DNA from 2 places in the Cellulomonas sp. P2_B4 genome. Region 1 is predicted to be linked to the other one. Evidence: predicted binding sites of a transcription regulator. Region 1 holds the regulator's gene; the other holds the start of a gene.
What was found. Region 1 encodes HrcA, which represses chaperone genes, less so after heat shock. Its sites were predicted from a motif close to TTNGCACTCGNNNNNNNCGAGTGCNAA; they were not measured.
Positions count from the first base shown of each region.

Region 1 (9,723 bases):
AGCTTGCGCAGCAGCTCGGACTGCTCGTCGTCCATCGCCGTCGGAACCTGGACGTCGACGTGGACGTGCAGGTCGCCCCGCCCGCCGATGTGCAGGTGCCCGACACCCAGGTTCTTGAGCGTGATGATCTGCGACGGCTGCGTGCCGGGTCGCAGGTCGACCTCCCGCGGACCGTCGAGCGTGTCCAGGGTCAGCACGGTGCCGAGCGCCGCGGCGGTCATCGGCACCTGGAGCGTCGCGTGCAGGTCGTCGCCGCGGCGGACGAACGTGTCGTTCTTGCGCTCGCGCACCTCGAGGTACACGTCGCCGGCCGGGCCGCCGGCGGGGCCGACCTCGCCCTGGCCCGTGAGCTTGATGCGGGTGCCCGTGTCCACGCCCGCGGGGACGTCGACGCTCAGGGTGCGACGCGACCGGACCCGGCCCTCGCCCGAGCACTCGGTGCACGGCTCGGGGATGACGCTGCCGAACCCGTGGCACGCCGCGCACGGCTGGGTCGTCATGACCTGACCGAGGAACGAGCGGGCCACGCGCTGCACGGAGCCACGGCCGCCGCAGACCTCGCACGTGCGGGGCGAGGTGCCAGGCCGGCAGCACGTGCCCGAGCAGGTGGGACAGACGACCGCGGTGTCGACGGGGACGTCGCGGTGCACGCCGAACGTCACGTCGGCCAGGTCGAGGTCGAGGCGGACCAGCGCGTCCTGGCCACGACGCGCCCGCGGGATGGGACCGCGCTGCTGCGCGGCGCCGGTCGCGGCACCGAAGAACGTCTCGAAGATGTCCTGGAAGCCGAAGCCGCCACCCATGCCGCCACCGGGCGACGACGGGTCGCCGCCCATGTCGTACGCGCGACGCTTCTCGGGGTTGCCGAGCACGTCGTAGGCGCGCGACACGTCCTTGAAGGTGTCCTCGGACCCGGCGTCCGCCCCGGCGACGTCCGGGTGGTGCTCGCGCGCGAGCTTGCGGTACGCCTTCTTGATCTGCTCGGGCGTCGCGTCCCGCGGCACGCCGAGGATCTCGTAGTAGTCGGTCACGGGAGGATGTGCTCGCTTCCGGTGGGAGTGCTGGTCAGTTCCGTCATTGGGCCAGGATCCGCGTGAGGTAGCGCGCGACCGCGCGCACCGCGGACATGGTCGCCGGGTAGTCCATGCGCAGGGGGCCGATGGAGCCGATGCGGGCCACCGAGCCGCTTCCCTCGTCGCCGTAGCCGGTGGTCACGAAGCTGGTCTCGACGAGGCCGTCGTGCTGGGTCTCGCGACCGATCCGCACGGTGACCGCCTGCGTGTCCTCGGCCATCTCCGAGAGCAGCCGCAGTAGGACGACCTGCTCTTCCAGGGCTTCGAGCACCGGCCCGATCGAGCGCACGTCGGTGCCGCCGGCGCGTGCGAGGTTCGCGGTGCCCGCGAGCACCACGCGCTCCTCGCTCTCCTGCGCCAGCGTCTCCTCGAGCACCGCGACGACGCTGCGGACGAGATCCTGGTCCGCGGGCTCGAACGCCGGCGTCAGGTCCGCGAGCGCTACGGGCAGCTCGGACAGCCGACGACCTGCGGCGCTCACGTTCAGCCGGGCGCGCAGGAGGGCGACGACCGACTCGTCGAGGTCGCGGTCCAGCTCGAGCGTGCGCTGCTCGACGCGCCCGGTGTCGGTGATGAGCACGACGAGCAGGTGCCGCTGGCCCACGGGCACGAGTTCCACGTGCCGCAGCGCCGACCGTCGCAGCGAGGGGTACTGCACGACCGCGACCTGCTGCGTCAGCTGCGCGATGACGCGCACCGCCCGGTCGACGACGTCGTCGAGGTCCTGCGCGTTCTCCAGGAACGTGCCGATCGCGCGGCGCTCGGGGCTGGACAGCGGCTTGACGCTCGAGAGCTGGTCGACGAAGAGCCGGTAGCCCTTGTCGGTGGGCACGCGACCGGCCGAGGTGTGCGGCTGCGCGATGTAGCCGCCCTCCTCGAGGGAGGCCATGTCGTTGCGGATGGTGGCCGGCGAGACCCCGAGGGAGTGTCGCTCGACCAGCGCGCGCGACCCGACCGGCTCGCGGGTGGCGACGTAGTCCTCGACGATCGCGCGCAGGACGTCCAGACGCCTGTCGTCGCTCATCTCTCGCCTCCTCGCCCAGCCTCGTGGTTCGCGCACGCACGCCGGTAGCACTCGCCCGGCAGGAGTGCCAATGCTACGCCGCGCCGCCGACACCACCGGGTGCTCCGCGCACAGCGGAACCGGCGCGCCCCGACGACCCCCGCGCGGCCGCCACCTACGCTGCCCGGGTGAACCAGGACCGCTACGGCTCCGACGTCCTGCGTGGCTCGGGCTCGACACACCATCGCGCACCACGCACCAGCCGCCCGCAGGCGGCCGAGACCGGCCTCGTCGTGGAGGAGGTCACCACCGGCTGGGTCGGTGCGGTCGTCCGCGTCGAGAAGTCCGGTGGCATCCACGTGGTCGTCCTGGAGGACCGCGCCGGCCGCACCCGCACGTTCCCGCTCGGCCGGGGCTTCTGGGTGGACGGCGAACCCGTGGCGCTCACCGCGCCGGTCCGCGCGACCGCACCCGCCAAGCCCACCCGCACGGCCTCCGGCTCGGTCGCGGTGCACGACGCCCGGGCGCGCGTCGCCCGCGGAAGCCGGATCTGGGTCGAGGGCAAGCACGACGCCGAGCTGGTGGAGAAGGTCTGGGGCGACGACCTGCGCCTCGAGGGCGTCGTGGTCGAGCTCCTCGACGGCGTCGACAACCTGCCCGACGCGATCCGCGACTTCGCCCCGGGTCCGGGCCGCCGCGTCGGCGTGCTCGTCGACCACCTCGTCGCCGGGGCCAAGGAGAGCCGGATCGCCGCGGAGGCCGTCCGTCTCGCCCCCGCCGGGACGGTGCTCGTGCTGGGCCACCCGTACGTGGACGTCTGGCAGGCGGTCCGGCCCGAGCGCATCGGCCTGACGGCCTGGCCGACGATCGAGCGCGGCACCGAGTGGAAGCACGGCATCCTGCGCGAGCTCGGCTGGCCGGCGCAGGACCAGGCCGACGTCGCGCGGGCGTGGCAGCGGATCCTGCGCTCGGTCCGCAGCTACGCCGACCTCGAGCCCAGCCTGCTCGGCCGCGTCGAGGAGCTCATCGACTTCGTCACCACATGACGGTGCCCGGCCCTCGCGGACGAGGACCGGGCACCGGGTGTGGAGCGGTCAGGCGACGGCGGCGATCGGGTCGCCGAGCAGCCGCTTGAACAGGAACGCGCTCGCGAGGAGCACGACCGGGACGGCGACGAGCAGGCCGATGCCGCACAGGATGGCGCCCGCAGCCAGGATCAGGATGCTGAGCAGGTAGAACAGGATCGTCGTCGACAGGTTCGCCGTGATGAGCTGGTAGCTCGCCTTGATGGCGTCCACCGGCGCGAGCTGCTTGCCGATCACGAACCAGAACGTGAAGAACAGCAGGAAGTTCACGACGAGCGAGACGAGCCCCCCGAAGAACGGGATGAGGCTGAGCACCACGGAGATGCCGGTCAGGATCAGGGCCGTCACGATCACCGGGCCGGCGTCGACGAACCGGAAGAAGTCGCCGAAGCCGATCGGGCGCCCCTCCGTCACGTCGAGCGCCGCCTTGATGAAGACCGCCTGGATCAGGTAGCCGATCAGCGAGGCGACCAGCGTCAGCACGATGAACCCGAACGAGAACCCGATCCGCCCGCCGGCGGTCGTCCGGAACAGGTCGCTGAACCCGCCGAAGATCGCCGCGACGATCGAGAACGCGACGATGAAGATGACGAACCACACGACGCCGGCGCCGATGAACAGGCCGCCGTGGCGCGTGAACGCCTTCCAGCCGTACCCGAAGGACTCACCGAGCGGCGAGGGCGGCGGCGGGGCGTAGCCGCCGGCGGGCGGCGGGGCGTATCCGGGCGGCGCGGGCGGGTAGGCACCGGGCGGCTGCTGGCCGTAGCCGGGCGGGTAGGCGCCCGGAGCGGGCTGCCCGTACTGCGGAGCCGGCGGCGGCGGGTACGCACCCGGGGCAGGCTGACCGTACGGAGCCGCCGGGGGTGCAGGCGGAGCGGGCGGCGGAGGCGGGGGCGCGACCGGCGGAGCGGGCGGCGGAGGAGGCGGGGCGGCGGGTGGCTGGGCCGGAGGAACCGGCGGCTGCGGGTCAGGTGCGACGGGCTCGCCGTCGTTCGGCGGCGTTCCGCCCGGGTTCTCGCTCATGCGTGGCCTCCCTGGTCACGGGCGGTCGTCGCCCAGCGGACAGCGAACCGAAGCCGCACACCCGTGTCAAGGAACCGCATCAAACCCGGCATGTCGGCTCGTCAGCCGGCGAGGCTCCTGACGACGGCGTCCGCGAGCAGCCGACCGCGACGCGTCAGGACGAGCCGTCGCCCGGCGAGAGCGGCCGTGCCGTCCACCAGACCGTCCGCGATGAGCCCAGCGACCGCGGGCCGCGCGTCGGTCGGCAGCGCGTCGATCGGCAGCCCGTCGGAGAGCCGGACGCCGAGCATGAGCCGCTCGAGCAGCTCACCGTCGCCCGTGACGATCTCCCGACCAGCCGCGGGGCTCAGCCCGCGGTCGAGCCGGTCCGCGTACGCGCGCGGGTGCTTGACGTTCCACCAGCGGACCCCGCCGACGTGGCTGTGCGCGCCCGGCCCGACCCCCCACCAGTCGTCGCCGCGCCAGTACGCGAGGTTGTGCCGGCACTCGGTGGACCGGTCGCGCGACCAGTTGCTCACCTCGTACCAGTGCAGGCCGGCGGCCTCGAACAACTCGTCGGCGAGCTCGTACTTCGTCGCCTGGTCGTCGCCGTCGGGCAGCTCGAGCTCGCCGCGGCGCACCTGCACGGCCATGCGCGTGCCCGCCTCGACGACGAGCGCGTACGCCGAGACGTGGTCGACCCCGGTGTCCAGCGCGGCCTCGACGCTGGTGCGCCAGTCGTCGACCGACTCCCCCGGCGTCCCGTAGATGAGGTCGAGCGAGACGGCCAGGCCGGCGTCCTTCGCCCAGCGCACGACGTCCGGGATGCGTCGGGGGTCGTGGGTGCGTTCGAGGGTGGCCAGCACGTGCGGCACCGCGGACTGCATGCCGAACGAGACCCGCGTGAAGCCGGCCGCCGCGAGCGCCTCGAGCGACTGCGGGGTCACCGAGTCGGGATTCGCCTCGGTGGTGACCTCGATGTCGTCGGAAAACCCCCACGCGTCCCGGACGCCGCCCAGCATGCGCGACAGGTCCGGGACGGACAGGACGGTGGGCGTGCCGCCGCCGACGAAGACGGTCTGCACCGGCCTGGCGGGCAGGATCGAGGCCGCGAGCGCGATCTCCTTCAGCGCGGTGTCCGCGTACGCGTTCTGGCTCGCGCCGCCGCCCAGCTCCGTGGCCGTGTACGTGTTGAAGTCGCAGTACCCGCAGCGCACCGTGCAGAACGGCACGTGCAGGTAGACGCCGAAGGCGCGCTCCGACAGACCCTCGAACGCCGACTGCGGCAACGATCCGTCGTCGGGCGCAACGTCCCCTTCGGGGAGCGCTGGACTCACTTCTTCTTCGCGTCCTTGCCACCGGCGGAACCGGCCGGCTCGCTGGAGAGCGCGGCGATGAAGGCCTCCTGCGGCACGTCGACCCGTCCGATCGTCTTCATGCGCTTCTTGCCCTCCTTCTGCTTCTCCAGGAGCTTGCGCTTGCGCGTGATGTCGCCGCCGTAGCACTTGGCCAGGACGTCCTTGCGGATGGCGCGGATGGTCTCGCGCGCGATGATCCGGGCGCCGATCGCGGCCTGGATGGGCACCTCGAACTGCTGGCGCGGGATGAGGTCCTTCAGCTTGGCCGTCATCATGACGCCGTACGCGTAGGCCTTGTCCTTGTGCACGATCGCGCTGAACGCGTCGACCGTCTCGCCCTGCAGCAGGATGTCGACCTTGACCAGGTCGGCCTCCTGGTCGCCGATGCGCTCGTAGTCGAGGCTCGCGTAGCCGCGCGTCTTGGACTTCAGCTGGTCGAAGAAGTCGAAGACGATCTCGGCCATCGGGAGCACGTAGCGCAGCTCGACGCGGTCCTCGGACAGGTAGTCCATGCCCTGCAGCTCGCCGCGCTTGGTCTGGCAGAGCTCCATGATCGCGCCGATGAACTCGCTCGGCGCCAGGATCGTGCCCTTGACCATGGGCTCGTTGACGGCCCCGATCTTGCCCGAGGGGAACTCGCTCGGGTTGGTCACCGTGACCACGCTCTTGTCCTCGAGCGTGACCTCGTAGACGACGTTCGGCGCGGTCGAGATGAGGTCGAGGTCGAACTCACGCTCGAGCCGCTCGCGGACGATCTCGAGGTGCAGCAGCCCGAGGAAACCGACGCGGAACCCGAACCCGAGCGCCACCGACGTCTCGGGCTCGTAGTTGAGCGCGGCGTCGTTGAGCTTGAGCTTGTCGAGCGCGTCGCGCAGCACCGGGTAGTCCGTACCGTCGATCGGGTACAGGCCCGAGAACACCATGGGCTTCGGGTCGGAGTAGCCGCCCAGCGCCTCGGCGGCCGGCTTGCTCGCGTTGGTGACGGTGTCGCCGACCTTCGACTGGCGCACGTCCTTCACGCCCGTGATCAGGTAGCCGACCTCGCCGACGCCGAGGCCCTTCGTCGGCACGGGCTCCGGGGAGATCACGCCGATCTCGAGCAGCTCGTGCGTCGCGCGGGTCGACATCATGACGATCTTCTCGCGCGGGTTCAGGTTGCCGTCGACCACACGGACGTACGTGACGACCCCGCGGTAGGTGTCGTAGACGGAGTCGAAGATCATCGCGCGGGCCGGGGCGTTCGCGTCGCCGGTGGGCGGCGGGACGAGCTCGACGATGCGGTCCAGCAGCTCCGTGACGCCCTCGCCGGTCTTGCCCGAGACGCGCAGGCAGTCCTCGGGCTCGCCACCGATGAGCTTGGCCAGCTCCTCCGCGTACTTCTCGGGCTGCGCGGCCGGCAGGTCGATCTTGTTGAGCACCGGGATGATCGTCAGGTCGTTGTCGAGCGCGAGGTACAGGTTCGCCAGCGTCTGGGCCTCGATGCCCTGCGCGGCGTCGACGAGCAGCACGGCACCCTCGCAGGCGGCCAGCGACCGCGACACCTCGTAGGTGAAGTCGACGTGGCCGGGCGTGTCGATCATGTTCAGCGCGAACGCGTCGTCACCGACACCCCACGGCATGCGCACGGCCTGCGACTTGATGGTGATGCCGCGCTCGCGCTCGATGTCCATCCGGTCCAGGTACTGCGCACGCATGGCTCGCGCGTCGACCACGCCCGTGAGCTGCAGCATGCGGTCCGCGAGCGTCGACTTGCCGTGGTCGATGTGCGCGATGATGCAGAAGTTGCGCAGCAGCTCCGGCGGCGTGGCCGCGGGGTGGATGCGCGACGAGGCGGCGGCACCGGGGATCGGGGACAAGCGGACTGGCTCCTGGGATAGGTGTTGCTCCGGCGTTGGCGCCGTAGCGACGAACGGTGACCGCCGACGCCCTGTCGGGTCGCGTGCGGTCGGTACCACCATGGTCCCATGACGACGCACCCTCCTGTTTCAGAAGCTGCGCCCGCCGCGACCCTCGACCTCCTGACCGTCCTGTCCGATCTCCAGGGCCAGTTCCTCGCGACGATCCCCGCGGTCGACCCGACCACCCGCGTCCCCTGGTGCGGCCGCTGGCGCGTGAAGGACCTCGTCGTCCACGTCGCCCGGATCCACCACTGGGCCGCCGGCCAGGCCCGACGCCGGCAGGAGACGCCGCTGGGCCGCGGGCCCTTCGTGCTGGAGGACCTCTACCGCGACTGCGCGGCCGAGCTCGTCGACACCCTCACCTCGCTCGGTCCCGACGCGGAGGCCTGGACCCTCGACGGGAACGGCCCGGCCTCGTTCTGGCGTCGCCGGCAGGTGCACGAGACCCTCGTCCACCTCTGGGACCTGCGCACCGCGGGCACCCTGGACCTCGTCGTCGATCCCGTCGTGTGGGCGGACACCGTCGACGAGGTGGTCACGGTCATGCAGCCGCGCCAGGAGCGCATGGGACGCATGGAGCCCCTGCCCGAACCCGTCGCGCTGCACGCCACCGACGCGGACCGGTCGTGGCTGCTCGGCGGGGCCACTGGCCCGGTCGTCGCGGTGCACGGGACGGCGAGCGACCTCGCCCTCCTCCTGTGGGGACGGCTCTCGCCGGACCTGCTCGAGGTCACGGGCGACCGACCGGCGCTCGACGACGCCCTGTCCCGTCGCCTGACCCCGTAGCCGACAGACGCGCAGGTCTCCCTGCCAGTCGGACTGGCCGGGAGACCTGCGTCGTTGCGGAGTGCGTCAGATGCGGACCCACCGGGCGACGCCCAGTGCGAGCGTGCTGAGCCCGACCACCAGGTAGGCGAGGATCGAGCGCGAGCCGTCGGACACCTCGGCCGTCGCGTGCTTCGCGACCGGGGCGTCGGCACGCACCTGCGTGTCCCCCGAGTCGTCGGTCAGCGCGAGGGTGCCGCTCGACGAACCGGCCGCGAGCACCTGCGACGCGACGAGGGGGTTGACGTCGGCAGGGCGGAACGAGGCCTCCCGGGCGAACGCGCTCGCCGGGACCTGCCGGACAGCTCCCGTGACCTCGGCCTGGTCGGCCGGCGCGGCCTCGTCGGCCAGGTCGGCGATGTCGGCCACGCCGGCGTTGTCGGCCACGTCGGACACCTCGGCGGCCGCGTCGCCCAGGTCGGGCGTCGTCGGGACAGACGGGAGGACCGGAGCGGTGCTCGGCGCCGCGACCACGAACGTGAGAACGGCCTTGCCGCTGACGCTGAGCTTCCAGCCGGCGGGCAGGCTGCCGAACGCGTACCCGGCGGCCGGGGTCGCGATCACGGTGTAGGTGCCCGCCTGCAGGCGGCTGAGGTCAGCGGGCTTGCCCGAGACGACACCGGCGCCGTTGAAGACGTACGCCGACGCGATGCCCTCGACGCGGTCGATCGTGACCGCACCGGTGGCGACGTCCGTCGTCGGCTGGGTGACCCGGACGGACGGCGAGATCAGGCACCGGCTGTTGTCCTGGAACTTCTGCCACTGGACGGCCGCGGCCGCCGGGAACACGACGCCGTCCGCGGGCGTCGCCTTGATCTGCACCTTGTCGTTGGAGAACGTCCGGACCGTGTACGTGTAGTCGGCGGTGTCGGTGAACTTCCACGTGCCGTTGTCGTCGACGCCGCACGGGTCCACCCAGGTCGGGACCGCGGGGGTGACGGAGCGCGGCGGGACCGGCTTGACCGGCTCGAAGCCCGTCAGCTCGGGGTGGGTGATGTCGAACACGTGGGCGTAGCCGCGGCCGTCGACGTACTTGTACGCGCGGATGGACATCGTGCCGGCGGGGACGGACACCTTCCCGGTGTCCACCGTGAGGTAGGCCGCCGCACCCGGCGCGACCGTCTGCTGCTCGGAGTCGCCATACGGCGTCAGGAGACGGACGACGACCGGGTCGCCGCCCGTGTTGACGAAGTACCCGGCGAGGAACGAGTGCCCGGTCTGGGGGTGGACCCAGCCGTTGCCGTTCGCGCGCCCTCGCGGGGCGACCGTCGCGATGGACGGGGCGTACGTGAGGGTGCGGTTCGTGTAGGCACCGGCGTGGCTGGCGTCGGCCGCGATGTGAGCCGCGAGGGTCACCGAGCCGGCCGCGACGGAACGCTGGCCGGTCTGGATGTCACCGCTGACGGTCGCGCCGGGCGCGACACCGTCGAACGCGACCTGGCCGTAGGAGCTCGAGAACACGATGCGTGCTGCCTTCGT
Region 1 is NZ_JBFUDI010000003.1:439,425-449,147, forward strand. Features, by position in the region: gene dnaJ (molecular chaperone DnaJ) at 1-1,031, opposite strand, end outside; gene hrcA (heat-inducible transcriptional repressor HrcA) at 1,075-2,097, opposite strand; gene AC1DZC_RS06980 (DUF3097 domain-containing protein) at 2,265-3,122, shown strand; gene AC1DZC_RS06985 (hypothetical protein) at 3,171-4,184, opposite strand; gene hemW (radical SAM family heme chaperone HemW) at 4,286-5,500, opposite strand; gene lepA (translation elongation factor 4) at 5,497-7,377, opposite strand; gene AC1DZC_RS07000 (maleylpyruvate isomerase family mycothiol-dependent enzyme) at 7,486-8,205, shown strand; gene AC1DZC_RS07005 (hypothetical protein) at 8,272-9,723, opposite strand, start outside.

Region 2 (9,723 bases), on a different contig from region 1:
CGATGTTCTGCCGCGTCGGCGGCCGGATGCGCAGCGCGATCATCGCCTGCACCGGGCGACCGATCTGCGCGAGGTCGACGTCGAGCACCGCGCCACGGATCACCCCGCGCTCGCGCAGGGACCGCGTGCGGTCGAGCGCCGTGGTCGGCGAGACCCCCACCGCGGCGGCGATGTCGCGGTTGGTCCGCCGTGCATCCACCTGCAGCTCGCGCAGGATCGCCGTATCAAGTTCGTCGAGATCGGCCATGCGCCCATGCTAGCCGTACGTCGTACGGAACGCTTGGAGTCGACCCGCACGTCTGCTTAGCATTCTGGTATCAGTACGGACGAATGCGAAGCAGGAGGCACACATGTCGGTCGATGTGACGGACCGGATCGGGTTCGCGCCGGAGGAGATCGCGCTGGGCGAGTCCACCCGCGCCGCGCGGTTGAAGTGGGTCGTCGTCGTGGACCAGGACCTGCCGGCCGGGCGCGCGGCGAACGCCGCCGTGTGCGTGGCTGCGGCGACGACCGCGGGCGTGGACGGCCTGCTCGGCCCGGCGGCCCGCGACCTGTCCGGTGTCGACCACCCCGGCATCCCGTGGGTCGGCTGCACGATCCTGGCGGCGCCCGCCGAGCAGCTGGGCGCGATCCGCGCCGGTGCCGCGGCCTCCCCCGACATGTTCGTCGCTGACATGCCCGCCGTCGCCCAGACCATCCGCGTGTACGACGAGTACCTCGAGCGGATCGCGGGCGCCGACGAGCCGACCTACATCGCCGTCAGCATCGTCGGCCCGCGCAACCAGGTCGACCGGCTGGTGCGCAAGCTCCCCCTGCTGGCCTGAGGACGCGCAGGAACGTCAGGCCGCGGGGCGCAGGAGGAACGTGAACGAGTCCGCGTCCCGGCCGGCGGGACGACCGTCGTCGTCGCGGATGGCCTCCACCAGCAGGCCCGCGGTCGACGCGAGTCGGGAGAAGCCGTCGATCGTGTGCCAGTGCAGCAGCCACTCGCGGTCGGCCGTCTCCGTGACGCCGTCCCGGACGCGCTCGTAGCGCAGCGTCGTGCGCCGCGTCCGGGCGACGGGGTCGAGGTCCTCGTCGAGCAGCGAGACCCGGATGACGGCGCCGTCCGGTTCGACCTCCGAGCGGAGCTCTCCGACCCGGCCGGAGGGCGGCGGGATCCACAGCGGGATCGCCGCGGTGCCTTCGGGCAGGAGGTGGGCACGGATGCCCGTGAGCGCGGCGAGGGCGGCCTCGTCGGACGGCAGGAGGTTGAACGTCGCACCGGCCAGGAAGATCGACCGGTACCGCCGAGGCAGGTCGAGTTCCTCGAACCGCTGCTGGAACACCGACACGTCGAGGCCGGCCGCGCGCGAGCGCAGCCGGTCCAACATGTCCGCCGACGAGTCGACGCCGTCGACGTCCAGCCCGAGGGCGCGCAGCGCGAGCAAGGGGTCGCCGTCGCCGCAGCCGAGCTCCAGTCCGGGCTCACCGCTCGAGGCGACGAACGCGACGTAGGACTGCGGCGACGGCGAGTACGACCGCAGCGGCGAGTAGAGCTCCGCGACCAGGCCCGTGTAGAAGTCCGCGGGATCCAACGAGGTCAGCGGCCGGAGTAGTTCGGCGCCTCGGAGACCATCTGGACGTCGTGCGGGTGCGACTCCTTGAGCCCCGCCGGCGTGATCCGGATGAACTTGCCGCGGGTCTGCAGCTCGGGGACGGTACGAGCGCCGACGTAGAACATCGACTGGTGCAGGCCACCGATCAGCTGGTGCGCGACGGCCGCGAGCGGGCCGCGGTACGGGACCTGGCCCTCGATGCCCTCGGTGATGATCTCGTCGTCGGACAGGTCGCCCTGGAAATAGCGGTCCTTGGAGTACGAGCGACGGTCGCCGCGCGACTGCATGGCCCCCAGCGACGCCATGCCGCGGTAGCGCTTGAACTGCTTGCCGTTGACGAAGACGAGGTCGCCGGGCGACTCGTCGCAGCCGGCCAGCAGACCGCCGAGCATCACGGTGTCCGCGCCGGCGACGAGGGCCTTGGCGATGTCACCGGAGTACTGCAGGCCGCCGTCGCCGATGACCGGGACGCCGGCGGGCTTGGCGGCCAGCGACGCGTCGTAGATCGCGGTGATCTGCGGGACGCCGACGCCGGCGACGACGCGCGTGGTGCAGATGGAGCCCGGACCGACGCCGACCTTGACGGCGTCGACACCCGCGTCGACGAGCGCCTGGGCACCCTCACGGGTCGCGATGTTGCCGCCGATGACCTGCACGTGCCTGGTGCCGGGGTCGCCCTTGATGCGGCGGACCATGTCGAGCATCAGGCGGGCGTGGCCGTTGGCCGTGTCGACGACGAGCACGTCCACCCCGGCCTCGACCAGCGCCGTCACGCGGTCCCACGCGTCGCCGAAGAACCCGACGGCGGCACCGACGACGAGCCGGCCCTCCCCGTCCTTCGTCGCGTCGGGGTACTGCTCGGACTTCACGAAGTCCTTGACGGTGATCAGGCCGCGCAGGATGCCCGAGTCGTCGACCAGCGGGAGCTTCTCGATCTTGTGCTTGGCGAGCAGCGCGGCAGCGTCGTCGCGCGCGATGCCGACCGGGGCCGTGACCAGCGGCATCGCCGTCATGATCTCGCGCACGCGGAGCTTCTCGAACTCGCCCGGCGGGACGAACCGCAGGTCACGGTTGGTGATGATGCCCAGGAGCAGCCCGTCCGGCGCGACCACCGGGAGGCCGGACACGCGGTAGGTGCCGCACAGGGCGTCCAGCTCGGCCAGCGTCGCCTCGGGCGAGACCGTCACCGGGTCCGTGATCATGCCGGACTCCGAGCGCTTGACCAGGTCGACCTGGTGCGCCTGGTCCTCGATCGACAGGTTGCGGTGCAGGATCCCGATGCCACCCTGGCGCGCCATGGCGATCGCCATGCGCGACTCGGTGACGGTGTCCATGGCGGCCGACAGCAGCGGCACGCGCACGGAGATCTCCCGCGTGAGGCGCGAGGTGGTGTTCACCTCGCTCGGGATCACGTCGGTCTCCCCCGGGAGGAGGAGCACGTCGTCGTAGGTCAGCCCGATCCGGGCGAACGGGTCGGCTGGCGTTGGCTCCGTCATTGGCTCAGGATACGCGCGCGCGAGCGCGTGCCGGATCCCGCGTTACTGGATGAGACCCCGGCGCAGGCCGATCGCGACCGCCTGAGCGCGGTCGTTCGCGCCCAGCTTGCGGAACAGGCGACGCGCGTGGGTCTTGACCGTGTCCTCGGAGAGGTAGAGCTCGGCACCGATCTGGGCGTTGGAGCGTCCGTTGCTCATGCCGACCAGCACCTCGATCTCGCGCTTGGTCAGCGGCACACCGGCGATCGCACCCGAGGTCGGGCCGGCGACCGGTGCTGCGTTTGCCGCGTCCGTGGGGACGGCCGACGAGACGCGTCCCTCACCGGAGCCGGAGCGCTGCGCGAAGCTGGCCTGGCTGGGCACGTCGACGGTCGAGGTCCGGGCGCCGGACGGGACCGGCAGCGCGGGGCTGGCGAGCACGTGGGCGGCGACGGCGGACAGCTCGGCGCGGCCGACGTCCGGTGCGAGGAACCCGCGGGCGCCGAGCGCGAGCGCCCGGTCGAGCGCCACGGTGTCGTCCGGGACGGCGAGGAGCACGATCGCGGCGGAGGGGGCGACGGCGCGCAGACGGCGGATCGCCTCGATCGCACCCGGCGCACCCAGGTGGGCGTCCAGGAGCACGACGGTCGGCGGCATCCGACGCGCGAGGCTCAGCAGCTCGTCGACGGTGGCGGCCGCACGCACAGGTCCGAGCGCCGGCACACCGATCGATGTCACTACCAGCCGCTCGCGCACGACTGCCGAGCCGTGACACACCACGACTCCTGCCATGTTGATCCCCTCTCGGGCCCCACGCGGGGCACCTGTCGTGTATCGGTCGCCCGGACGAGTGACGTTAGTTCTCCCGGCAACCGACGCGGACCACGGCGCGGGCAATCGTCCGACGATGCGTCGCAAGCGCAGAATGTCTCACCCGATAGAGCGGGTGAAATGGCTGATCACACCCCCGGGGGACCTACAGGTCGGGGGTCGCGACACCCTCGCTGGGACGGCTCGTGACGGCCAGGACCTCGTGCACCAGCCCCGTGAAGGAGTGTGCGCGGTGCACCGACCGCCCCAGCGGGACGGACGCGGAGGCCCGGTCGGGCACCATGACGAACTGCGGCAGCTCGGCGTGCTGCTCGGCTATCCGCTCGACGACCTCGAGGTCCACCTGGTGCCCCTCGCCGATCGTGACGACGGCGCGCGTGCGGGTCATCGCGACGAGCTCGAACGCGTGGTGGACGCCACCGGGTCCGCCGACGATCCGCGCGTCGACGCCGTGCGACGCGAGGGCGCCGGCCACGGCGTGGGCGACGAGCGGACGCGGTTCGCGCGGCACGACGAGCACCAGCACGACCGGCCGGCGCGCCCCCTCGAACGGGGCGGTGCGGTCGCGGAGGGCGGCGAGGGCGGCGGCGTGCACGGTCGCGGTCGCGTCGACGCCCGGGGGGTCCACGACCGTCCGGCGGGCGAGCGCGTCGAGCGCGGGCTCGACCAGGACATTCCACCACGCCAGGACGTCGGCGTCGGGCGAGAGGGCCAGGACCCGTGCGCAGGCGGCCAGGTCGCCGGCGAGCGCCGCGTCGACGACGGCCGTCGGCGTCCGCTCGGTCGGCGGGCGCACCTCCGCGGGCGCGGCGACGTCGGTGGCCAGCGCGATCCGGGCCGACTCCGCGGGGGCGACGCCGTCGAGCGTCAGGCGCCGCATGACGAGCAGCCGCTCGACGTCCGTCGACGAGTACCGCCGGTGCGCGCCGGCCGAGTGCTCGGACGGGCCGAGCCCGTAGCGACGGTCCCAGGTGCGCAGGGTGGCAGGTGCGACGCCCAGGCGCCGGGCCACGGCCGCGACGGCGAGCGCGGGCGCGTGGGCAGCCTGCGGCTCGTCGTCACCAGACATGACCATGGCGCGATTGTGCCAGTCCGAGCCGCGAAGTTCGTCCGGGGGAACCTCTGGACACGGATCGACTACCTGCGGTAACGCGGCCAATCGCTTCATCGAATGGCGGGCCGAACCGGTCTTGAACAACTCTTGAAGCGGTTGTAACGTCCTCCCCAACGCGTCATCCCGTGGGGCACACCCCACGGCAACCCGTACATCACGAACTTCCGGCACAGCCGCCGATCCGCGGCCTGTGATGGAGCGACTGAGGAGGAAACCATGGCCGAGATCTCCCGACTCCCCGGACCTGTGATGGATCTGTGGGAGTGGCAGTTCGAGGGCGCGTGCCGTGACGCAGACCAGGACCTGTTCTTCCACCCTGAGGGCGAGCGTGGATCTGCGCGACGCCGCCGCGCCGAGGCCGCCAAGGCCATCTGCGCCACCTGCCCCGTCATCAAGGAGTGCCGCGAGCAGTCGCTCACGGTGCGCGAGCCCTACGGCGTGTGGGGCGGGCTGTCGGAGGACGAGCGCACCGCCGTCCTCGCTCAGCGCAGCCGCAGGACGCGCGTCGGCTGAGACCTGACGTCCACGAGACCCCTCCGGCGATCAACGGCGATCGCGGAGGGGTCTCGCGTGTCCGGGCCGGCAACGAGAACGGCCCCCTCGGTCCGAGGACCGAGGGGGCCGTGCTACGAGGTGCGTCAGATCACTTGACCACGACGGCCAGGATGTCGCGGGCCGAGAGGATGAGGAGCTCCTCGCCCGCGTACTTGACCTCGGTACCGCCGTACTTGGAGTAGATCACCTTGTCGCCGACGGCGACGTCGAGCGGGACCCGGTTGCCGTTGTCGTCGACACGGCCGGGGCCGACCGCCAGGACCTCGCCCTCCTGGGGCTTCTCCTTGGCGCTGTCCGGGATGACGAGACCGGAAGCGGTCGTCGTCTCTGCCTCGAGCGTCTTGACGACGATCCGGTCCTCGAGGGGCTTGATGGAGACCGACACAGCGGACCTCCCCTTCGCATGTGAGTAGTTCGTGAGTCCGAAGAGCGCTGTCGGGCCACCGTCGTCGCGGGTGCCGGGGCCAGGAGCGCCGTTGGCACACTCACGGGGAGAGTGCCAGCTCCTCACTCTAGGAAGGCGTTAGCACTCGGTCAAGGCGAGTGCCAACTGCCGACAGCGAACAGTCCCGCCGTGCAAGGATCGGCGGCATGGACTCCGAGGGCCTCTCCCAGCTCCTCAGCCCCACCGGCTGGGCTCTGCTGTCGGCGTTGCCGCCCTACGACGAGTCCCGCACGATGGCGCTCTCGACCCGCCTCAAGGAGGAGGGCCTCGACCCCGTGCTCGTCGCGGCGGCGCTGACGCAGTCGCGCCTGCGGGCCAAGGCGACGACCAAGTTCGGCGACTTCGCCGGCGGGATGCTGTTCACGGTCGCCGGGCTGGAGCAGGCCACCCGCCTGAACGTCGCCGCGCACCACGCCCGGCGGTACCGGGACGCCGGCAGCACGCGCGTCGCGGACCTCACGTGCGGGATCGGCGCGGACGCGATGGCCTTCGCCGGCATCGGGCTGCGGGTGCTGGCCACGGACGTGGACGAGGCGACCGCGGCGATCGCGACCGTGAACCTGCGGCACTTCCCCGACGCCGAGGTGCGCCACGGGGACGGTCTCGCGCTGGACCTCGAGGGCGAGGGTGTCGACGGCGTGTACGCCGACCCGGCCCGCCGGACCTCGTCGGGAAGCCGGGTGTTCGACCCCTCGGCCTACGAGCCGGCGTTGGACAGGGTGCTCGAGCTGCGCGAGAGGGTGCCCGCGCTCGGGCTCAAGCTCGGACCGGGCATCCCCCACTCCGCCCTGCCGATGGACGCGCACGCGCAGTGGGTGTCCGTGGACGGCGACGTCGTCGAGCTCGGGCTGTGGTTCGGTCCGCTGGCGCCCGAGGGGCCGGGACGGTCCGCGCTGGTGCTCCGCGACGGGCAGGCGCACACGATCCTGGCGAGCAACCCGGACGGCATCTACCGGCCGCCGTCCGGTGAGGTCGGCGCGTACCTCTACGAGCCCGACGGCGCGGTGATCCGGGCGGGACTGGTGGGCGAGCTGGCCGACCAGGTGCGCGGGCGGCTGGTGGACCCCACGATCGCCTACGTGACCTCCGACGTCCTGACGCCCGTGCCGACCGCGACGGCCTACCGCGTGCTCGACACCATGCCGTTCGGGCTCAAGCGGCTCAAGACGTACCTGCGGGAGCGGGACGTCGGGAGGCTGACGATCAAGAAGCGCGGCACCGCCGTCGTGCCGGAGCAGCTGCGACGCCAGCTCGACCTGCGCGGCAGCGCCTTCGCGACCATCGTCCTGACGCGCGTCGCGGGCAGCCAGCAGGTGCTCGTGGTCGAGGCCGCCTGATGGCCGCGCCCGTCACGCTGCCGTTCGCGCACTCCGAACGGTCCACCGTCGGGATCGAGTGGGAGGTCGCACTCGTCGACGCCGACTCCGGCGACCTGCGCCAGGCGGCCGAGACGATCCTGGCCGCCGTCCGTCCCGCCGACGGCGGCGAGCACCCGCTGATCACGCAGGAGCTGCTGCTCAACACCGTCGAGCTGCGGTCGGGGAAGTGCACGGTCGTGGCCGAGGCCGTCGCCGACCTGCAGCGCGCCCTCGACATCGTCGGCGAGGCCGCGCAGCCGCTGCGGATCGAGCTCATGGGCAGCGGGACCCACCCGTTCGCACAGTGGTCCCAGCAGCGCGTCACCGACAAGCAGCGCTACGCCACCCTCATCGACCGGACGCAGTGGTGGGGCCGGCAGATGCTCATCTACGGCGTGCACGTGCACGTGGGCGTCGAGGACCGCGCCAAGGTGCTCCCGATCTCCCGCGCGATGCTCACGGTGTTCGCGCACATCCAGTCGCTGTCGGCGTCGTCGCCGTTCTGGGGCGGCAAGGACACCGGGTACGCCTCGAACCGCGCGCTGCTCTTCCAACAGCTGCCCACCGCGGGCCTGCCGTTCGGGTTCGACGACTGGGCGCAGCTCGAGCAGTACATCGGCGACATGATGCACACGGGCGTGATCGACCAGTTCGACGAGGTCCGCTGGGACGTCCGGCCCTCGCCGCGGTTCGGGACCCTCGAGATGCGGATCGCCGACGGAGCCTCCAACCTCCTCGAGGTCGGGGCGATCTCGGCGCTGACGCACTGCTTCGTCGAGCACTTCTCCACGCTGCTCGACCGCGGCGACACGCTGCCGACCCTGCCGCCGTGGTTCGCGCAGGAGAACAAGTGGCGCTCGGCGCGCTACGGCATGGACGCGATCATCATCACGAACGCGGCCGGCGACGAGGAGCTGGTCACGGACGCGATCGGCCGGTGGCTGGTCGAGCTGGCGCCGGTGGCCGCACGCCTCGGCTGCGAGGCCGAGCTCGAGCAGGTGCGCGTCATCCTGCGCCGCGGCGCGTCCTACCAGCGGCAGCGCGCGGTCGCCCGGCGTCACGCCGGCGAGCTCGACGCGGTGGTCCGCTCGCTGGTCGCCGAGCTGAAGGCCGGACGTCCGCTCTAGACGAGCACCTGCGTGAGCGGCATCGACGAGTCGACCGGCAGGTCCAGCGGCGACGGCGGCAGGCCGCGGCGCACGACGGCTGACCCGAGGGCGGCGATCATCGCGCCGTTGTCGGTGCAGTACCGGATGGGCGGGATGCGCAGCACGATGCCCGCCTCGGCGCACCGCTTGGCCGCCATGTCGCGCAGCTGCGAGTTCGCCGAGAACCCGCCGCCGATCACGAGGGTGTCGATGCCGTGCTTCTTCGCGGCCGCGATCGTCTTGGCCGTGAGCACGTCGGCCACGGCCTCCGCGAACGAGGCCGCGACGTCGTTGAGCGGGATGTCCTCGCCGGCGTCCTGGCGGGCCTCGACCCAGCGGGCGACGGCGGTCTTCAGACCCGAGAACGAGAAGTCCGCCGCATGGGCGGCCTGGTCCTTGGGCGCCGTGAGCCCGCGCGGGAACCGAATCGCGGTGGGGTCGCCCTCCCGCGCCAGCCGGTCGATGTGCGGACCGCCCGGGTAGGGCAGGCCCAGCAGCCGGCCGACCTTGTCGAAGGCCTCCCCTGCGGCGTCGTCGAGCGTCGAGCCGAGCTCGGTGACGTTCACGGTGTCGTCGATGAGCAGCAGGCTGGAGTGGCCACCCGAGACCACCAGCGCCATCACCCGGTCCGGGAACGCGCCGTCGACGAGCTCGTCGACCACGGCGTGCCCGATGACGTGGTTGACCCCGTAGAGCGGCTTGTCCAGCGCGAGAGCCAGCGCCTTGGCGGCTGACGCCCCGACGGTCAGGGGTCCGACGAGTCCCGGGCCGGCAGTCACCGCGATGGCGTCCACCTCGCCGAGCGACACGTCGGCCGTGGCCAGAGCGCGCTCTATCGTCGGGACCATGGCCTCCAGGTGGGCCCGCGAGGCGATCTCCGGGATGATCCCGCCGAACCGCGCGTGCTCGTCCACCGAGCTGGCGACGGAGTCGACGAGGAGGTCGAGGCCACGGACGAGGGCGACGCCGGTCTCGTCGCAGGACGTCTCGATCCCGAGCACGAGGGGGTCAGCCATGCGGCCTAGTTTAGGTGGGGCCGACGACGTGACGCGCCTCACCCCGTCGCCCGGAACAACCGTGAGTAGTTGATGCTTCAATCAGATATGACCACAGACACCACCGTTCTTGACGGCCTCGACTTCCCGACGCCCGCGCTGGCTGTTGCCGACGACGTCGCCGACCTCCTCTTCCGCGAGGCA
Region 2 is NZ_JBFUDI010000001.1:31,927-41,649, forward strand. Features, by position in the region: gene AC1DZC_RS00135 (Lrp/AsnC family transcriptional regulator) at 1-247, opposite strand, end outside; gene AC1DZC_RS00140 (DUF2000 domain-containing protein) at 351-824, shown strand; gene AC1DZC_RS00145 (class I SAM-dependent methyltransferase) at 840-1,577, opposite strand; gene guaB (IMP dehydrogenase) at 1,583-3,094, opposite strand; gene AC1DZC_RS00155 (response regulator transcription factor) at 3,137-3,865, opposite strand; gene AC1DZC_RS00160 (MerR family transcriptional regulator) at 4,050-4,979, opposite strand; gene AC1DZC_RS00165 (WhiB family transcriptional regulator) at 5,235-5,531, shown strand; gene groES (co-chaperone GroES) at 5,662-5,958, opposite strand; gene AC1DZC_RS00175 (class I SAM-dependent methyltransferase) at 6,165-7,355, shown strand; gene AC1DZC_RS00180 (glutamate--cysteine ligase) at 7,355-8,503, shown strand; gene tsaD (tRNA (adenosine(37)-N6)-threonylcarbamoyltransferase complex transferase subunit TsaD) at 8,500-9,540, opposite strand; gene AC1DZC_RS00190 (malonic semialdehyde reductase) at 9,628-9,723, shown strand, end outside.
Region 2: the regulator HrcA is predicted to act here: its motif matches at 6,097-6,123, upstream of groES (co-chaperone GroES).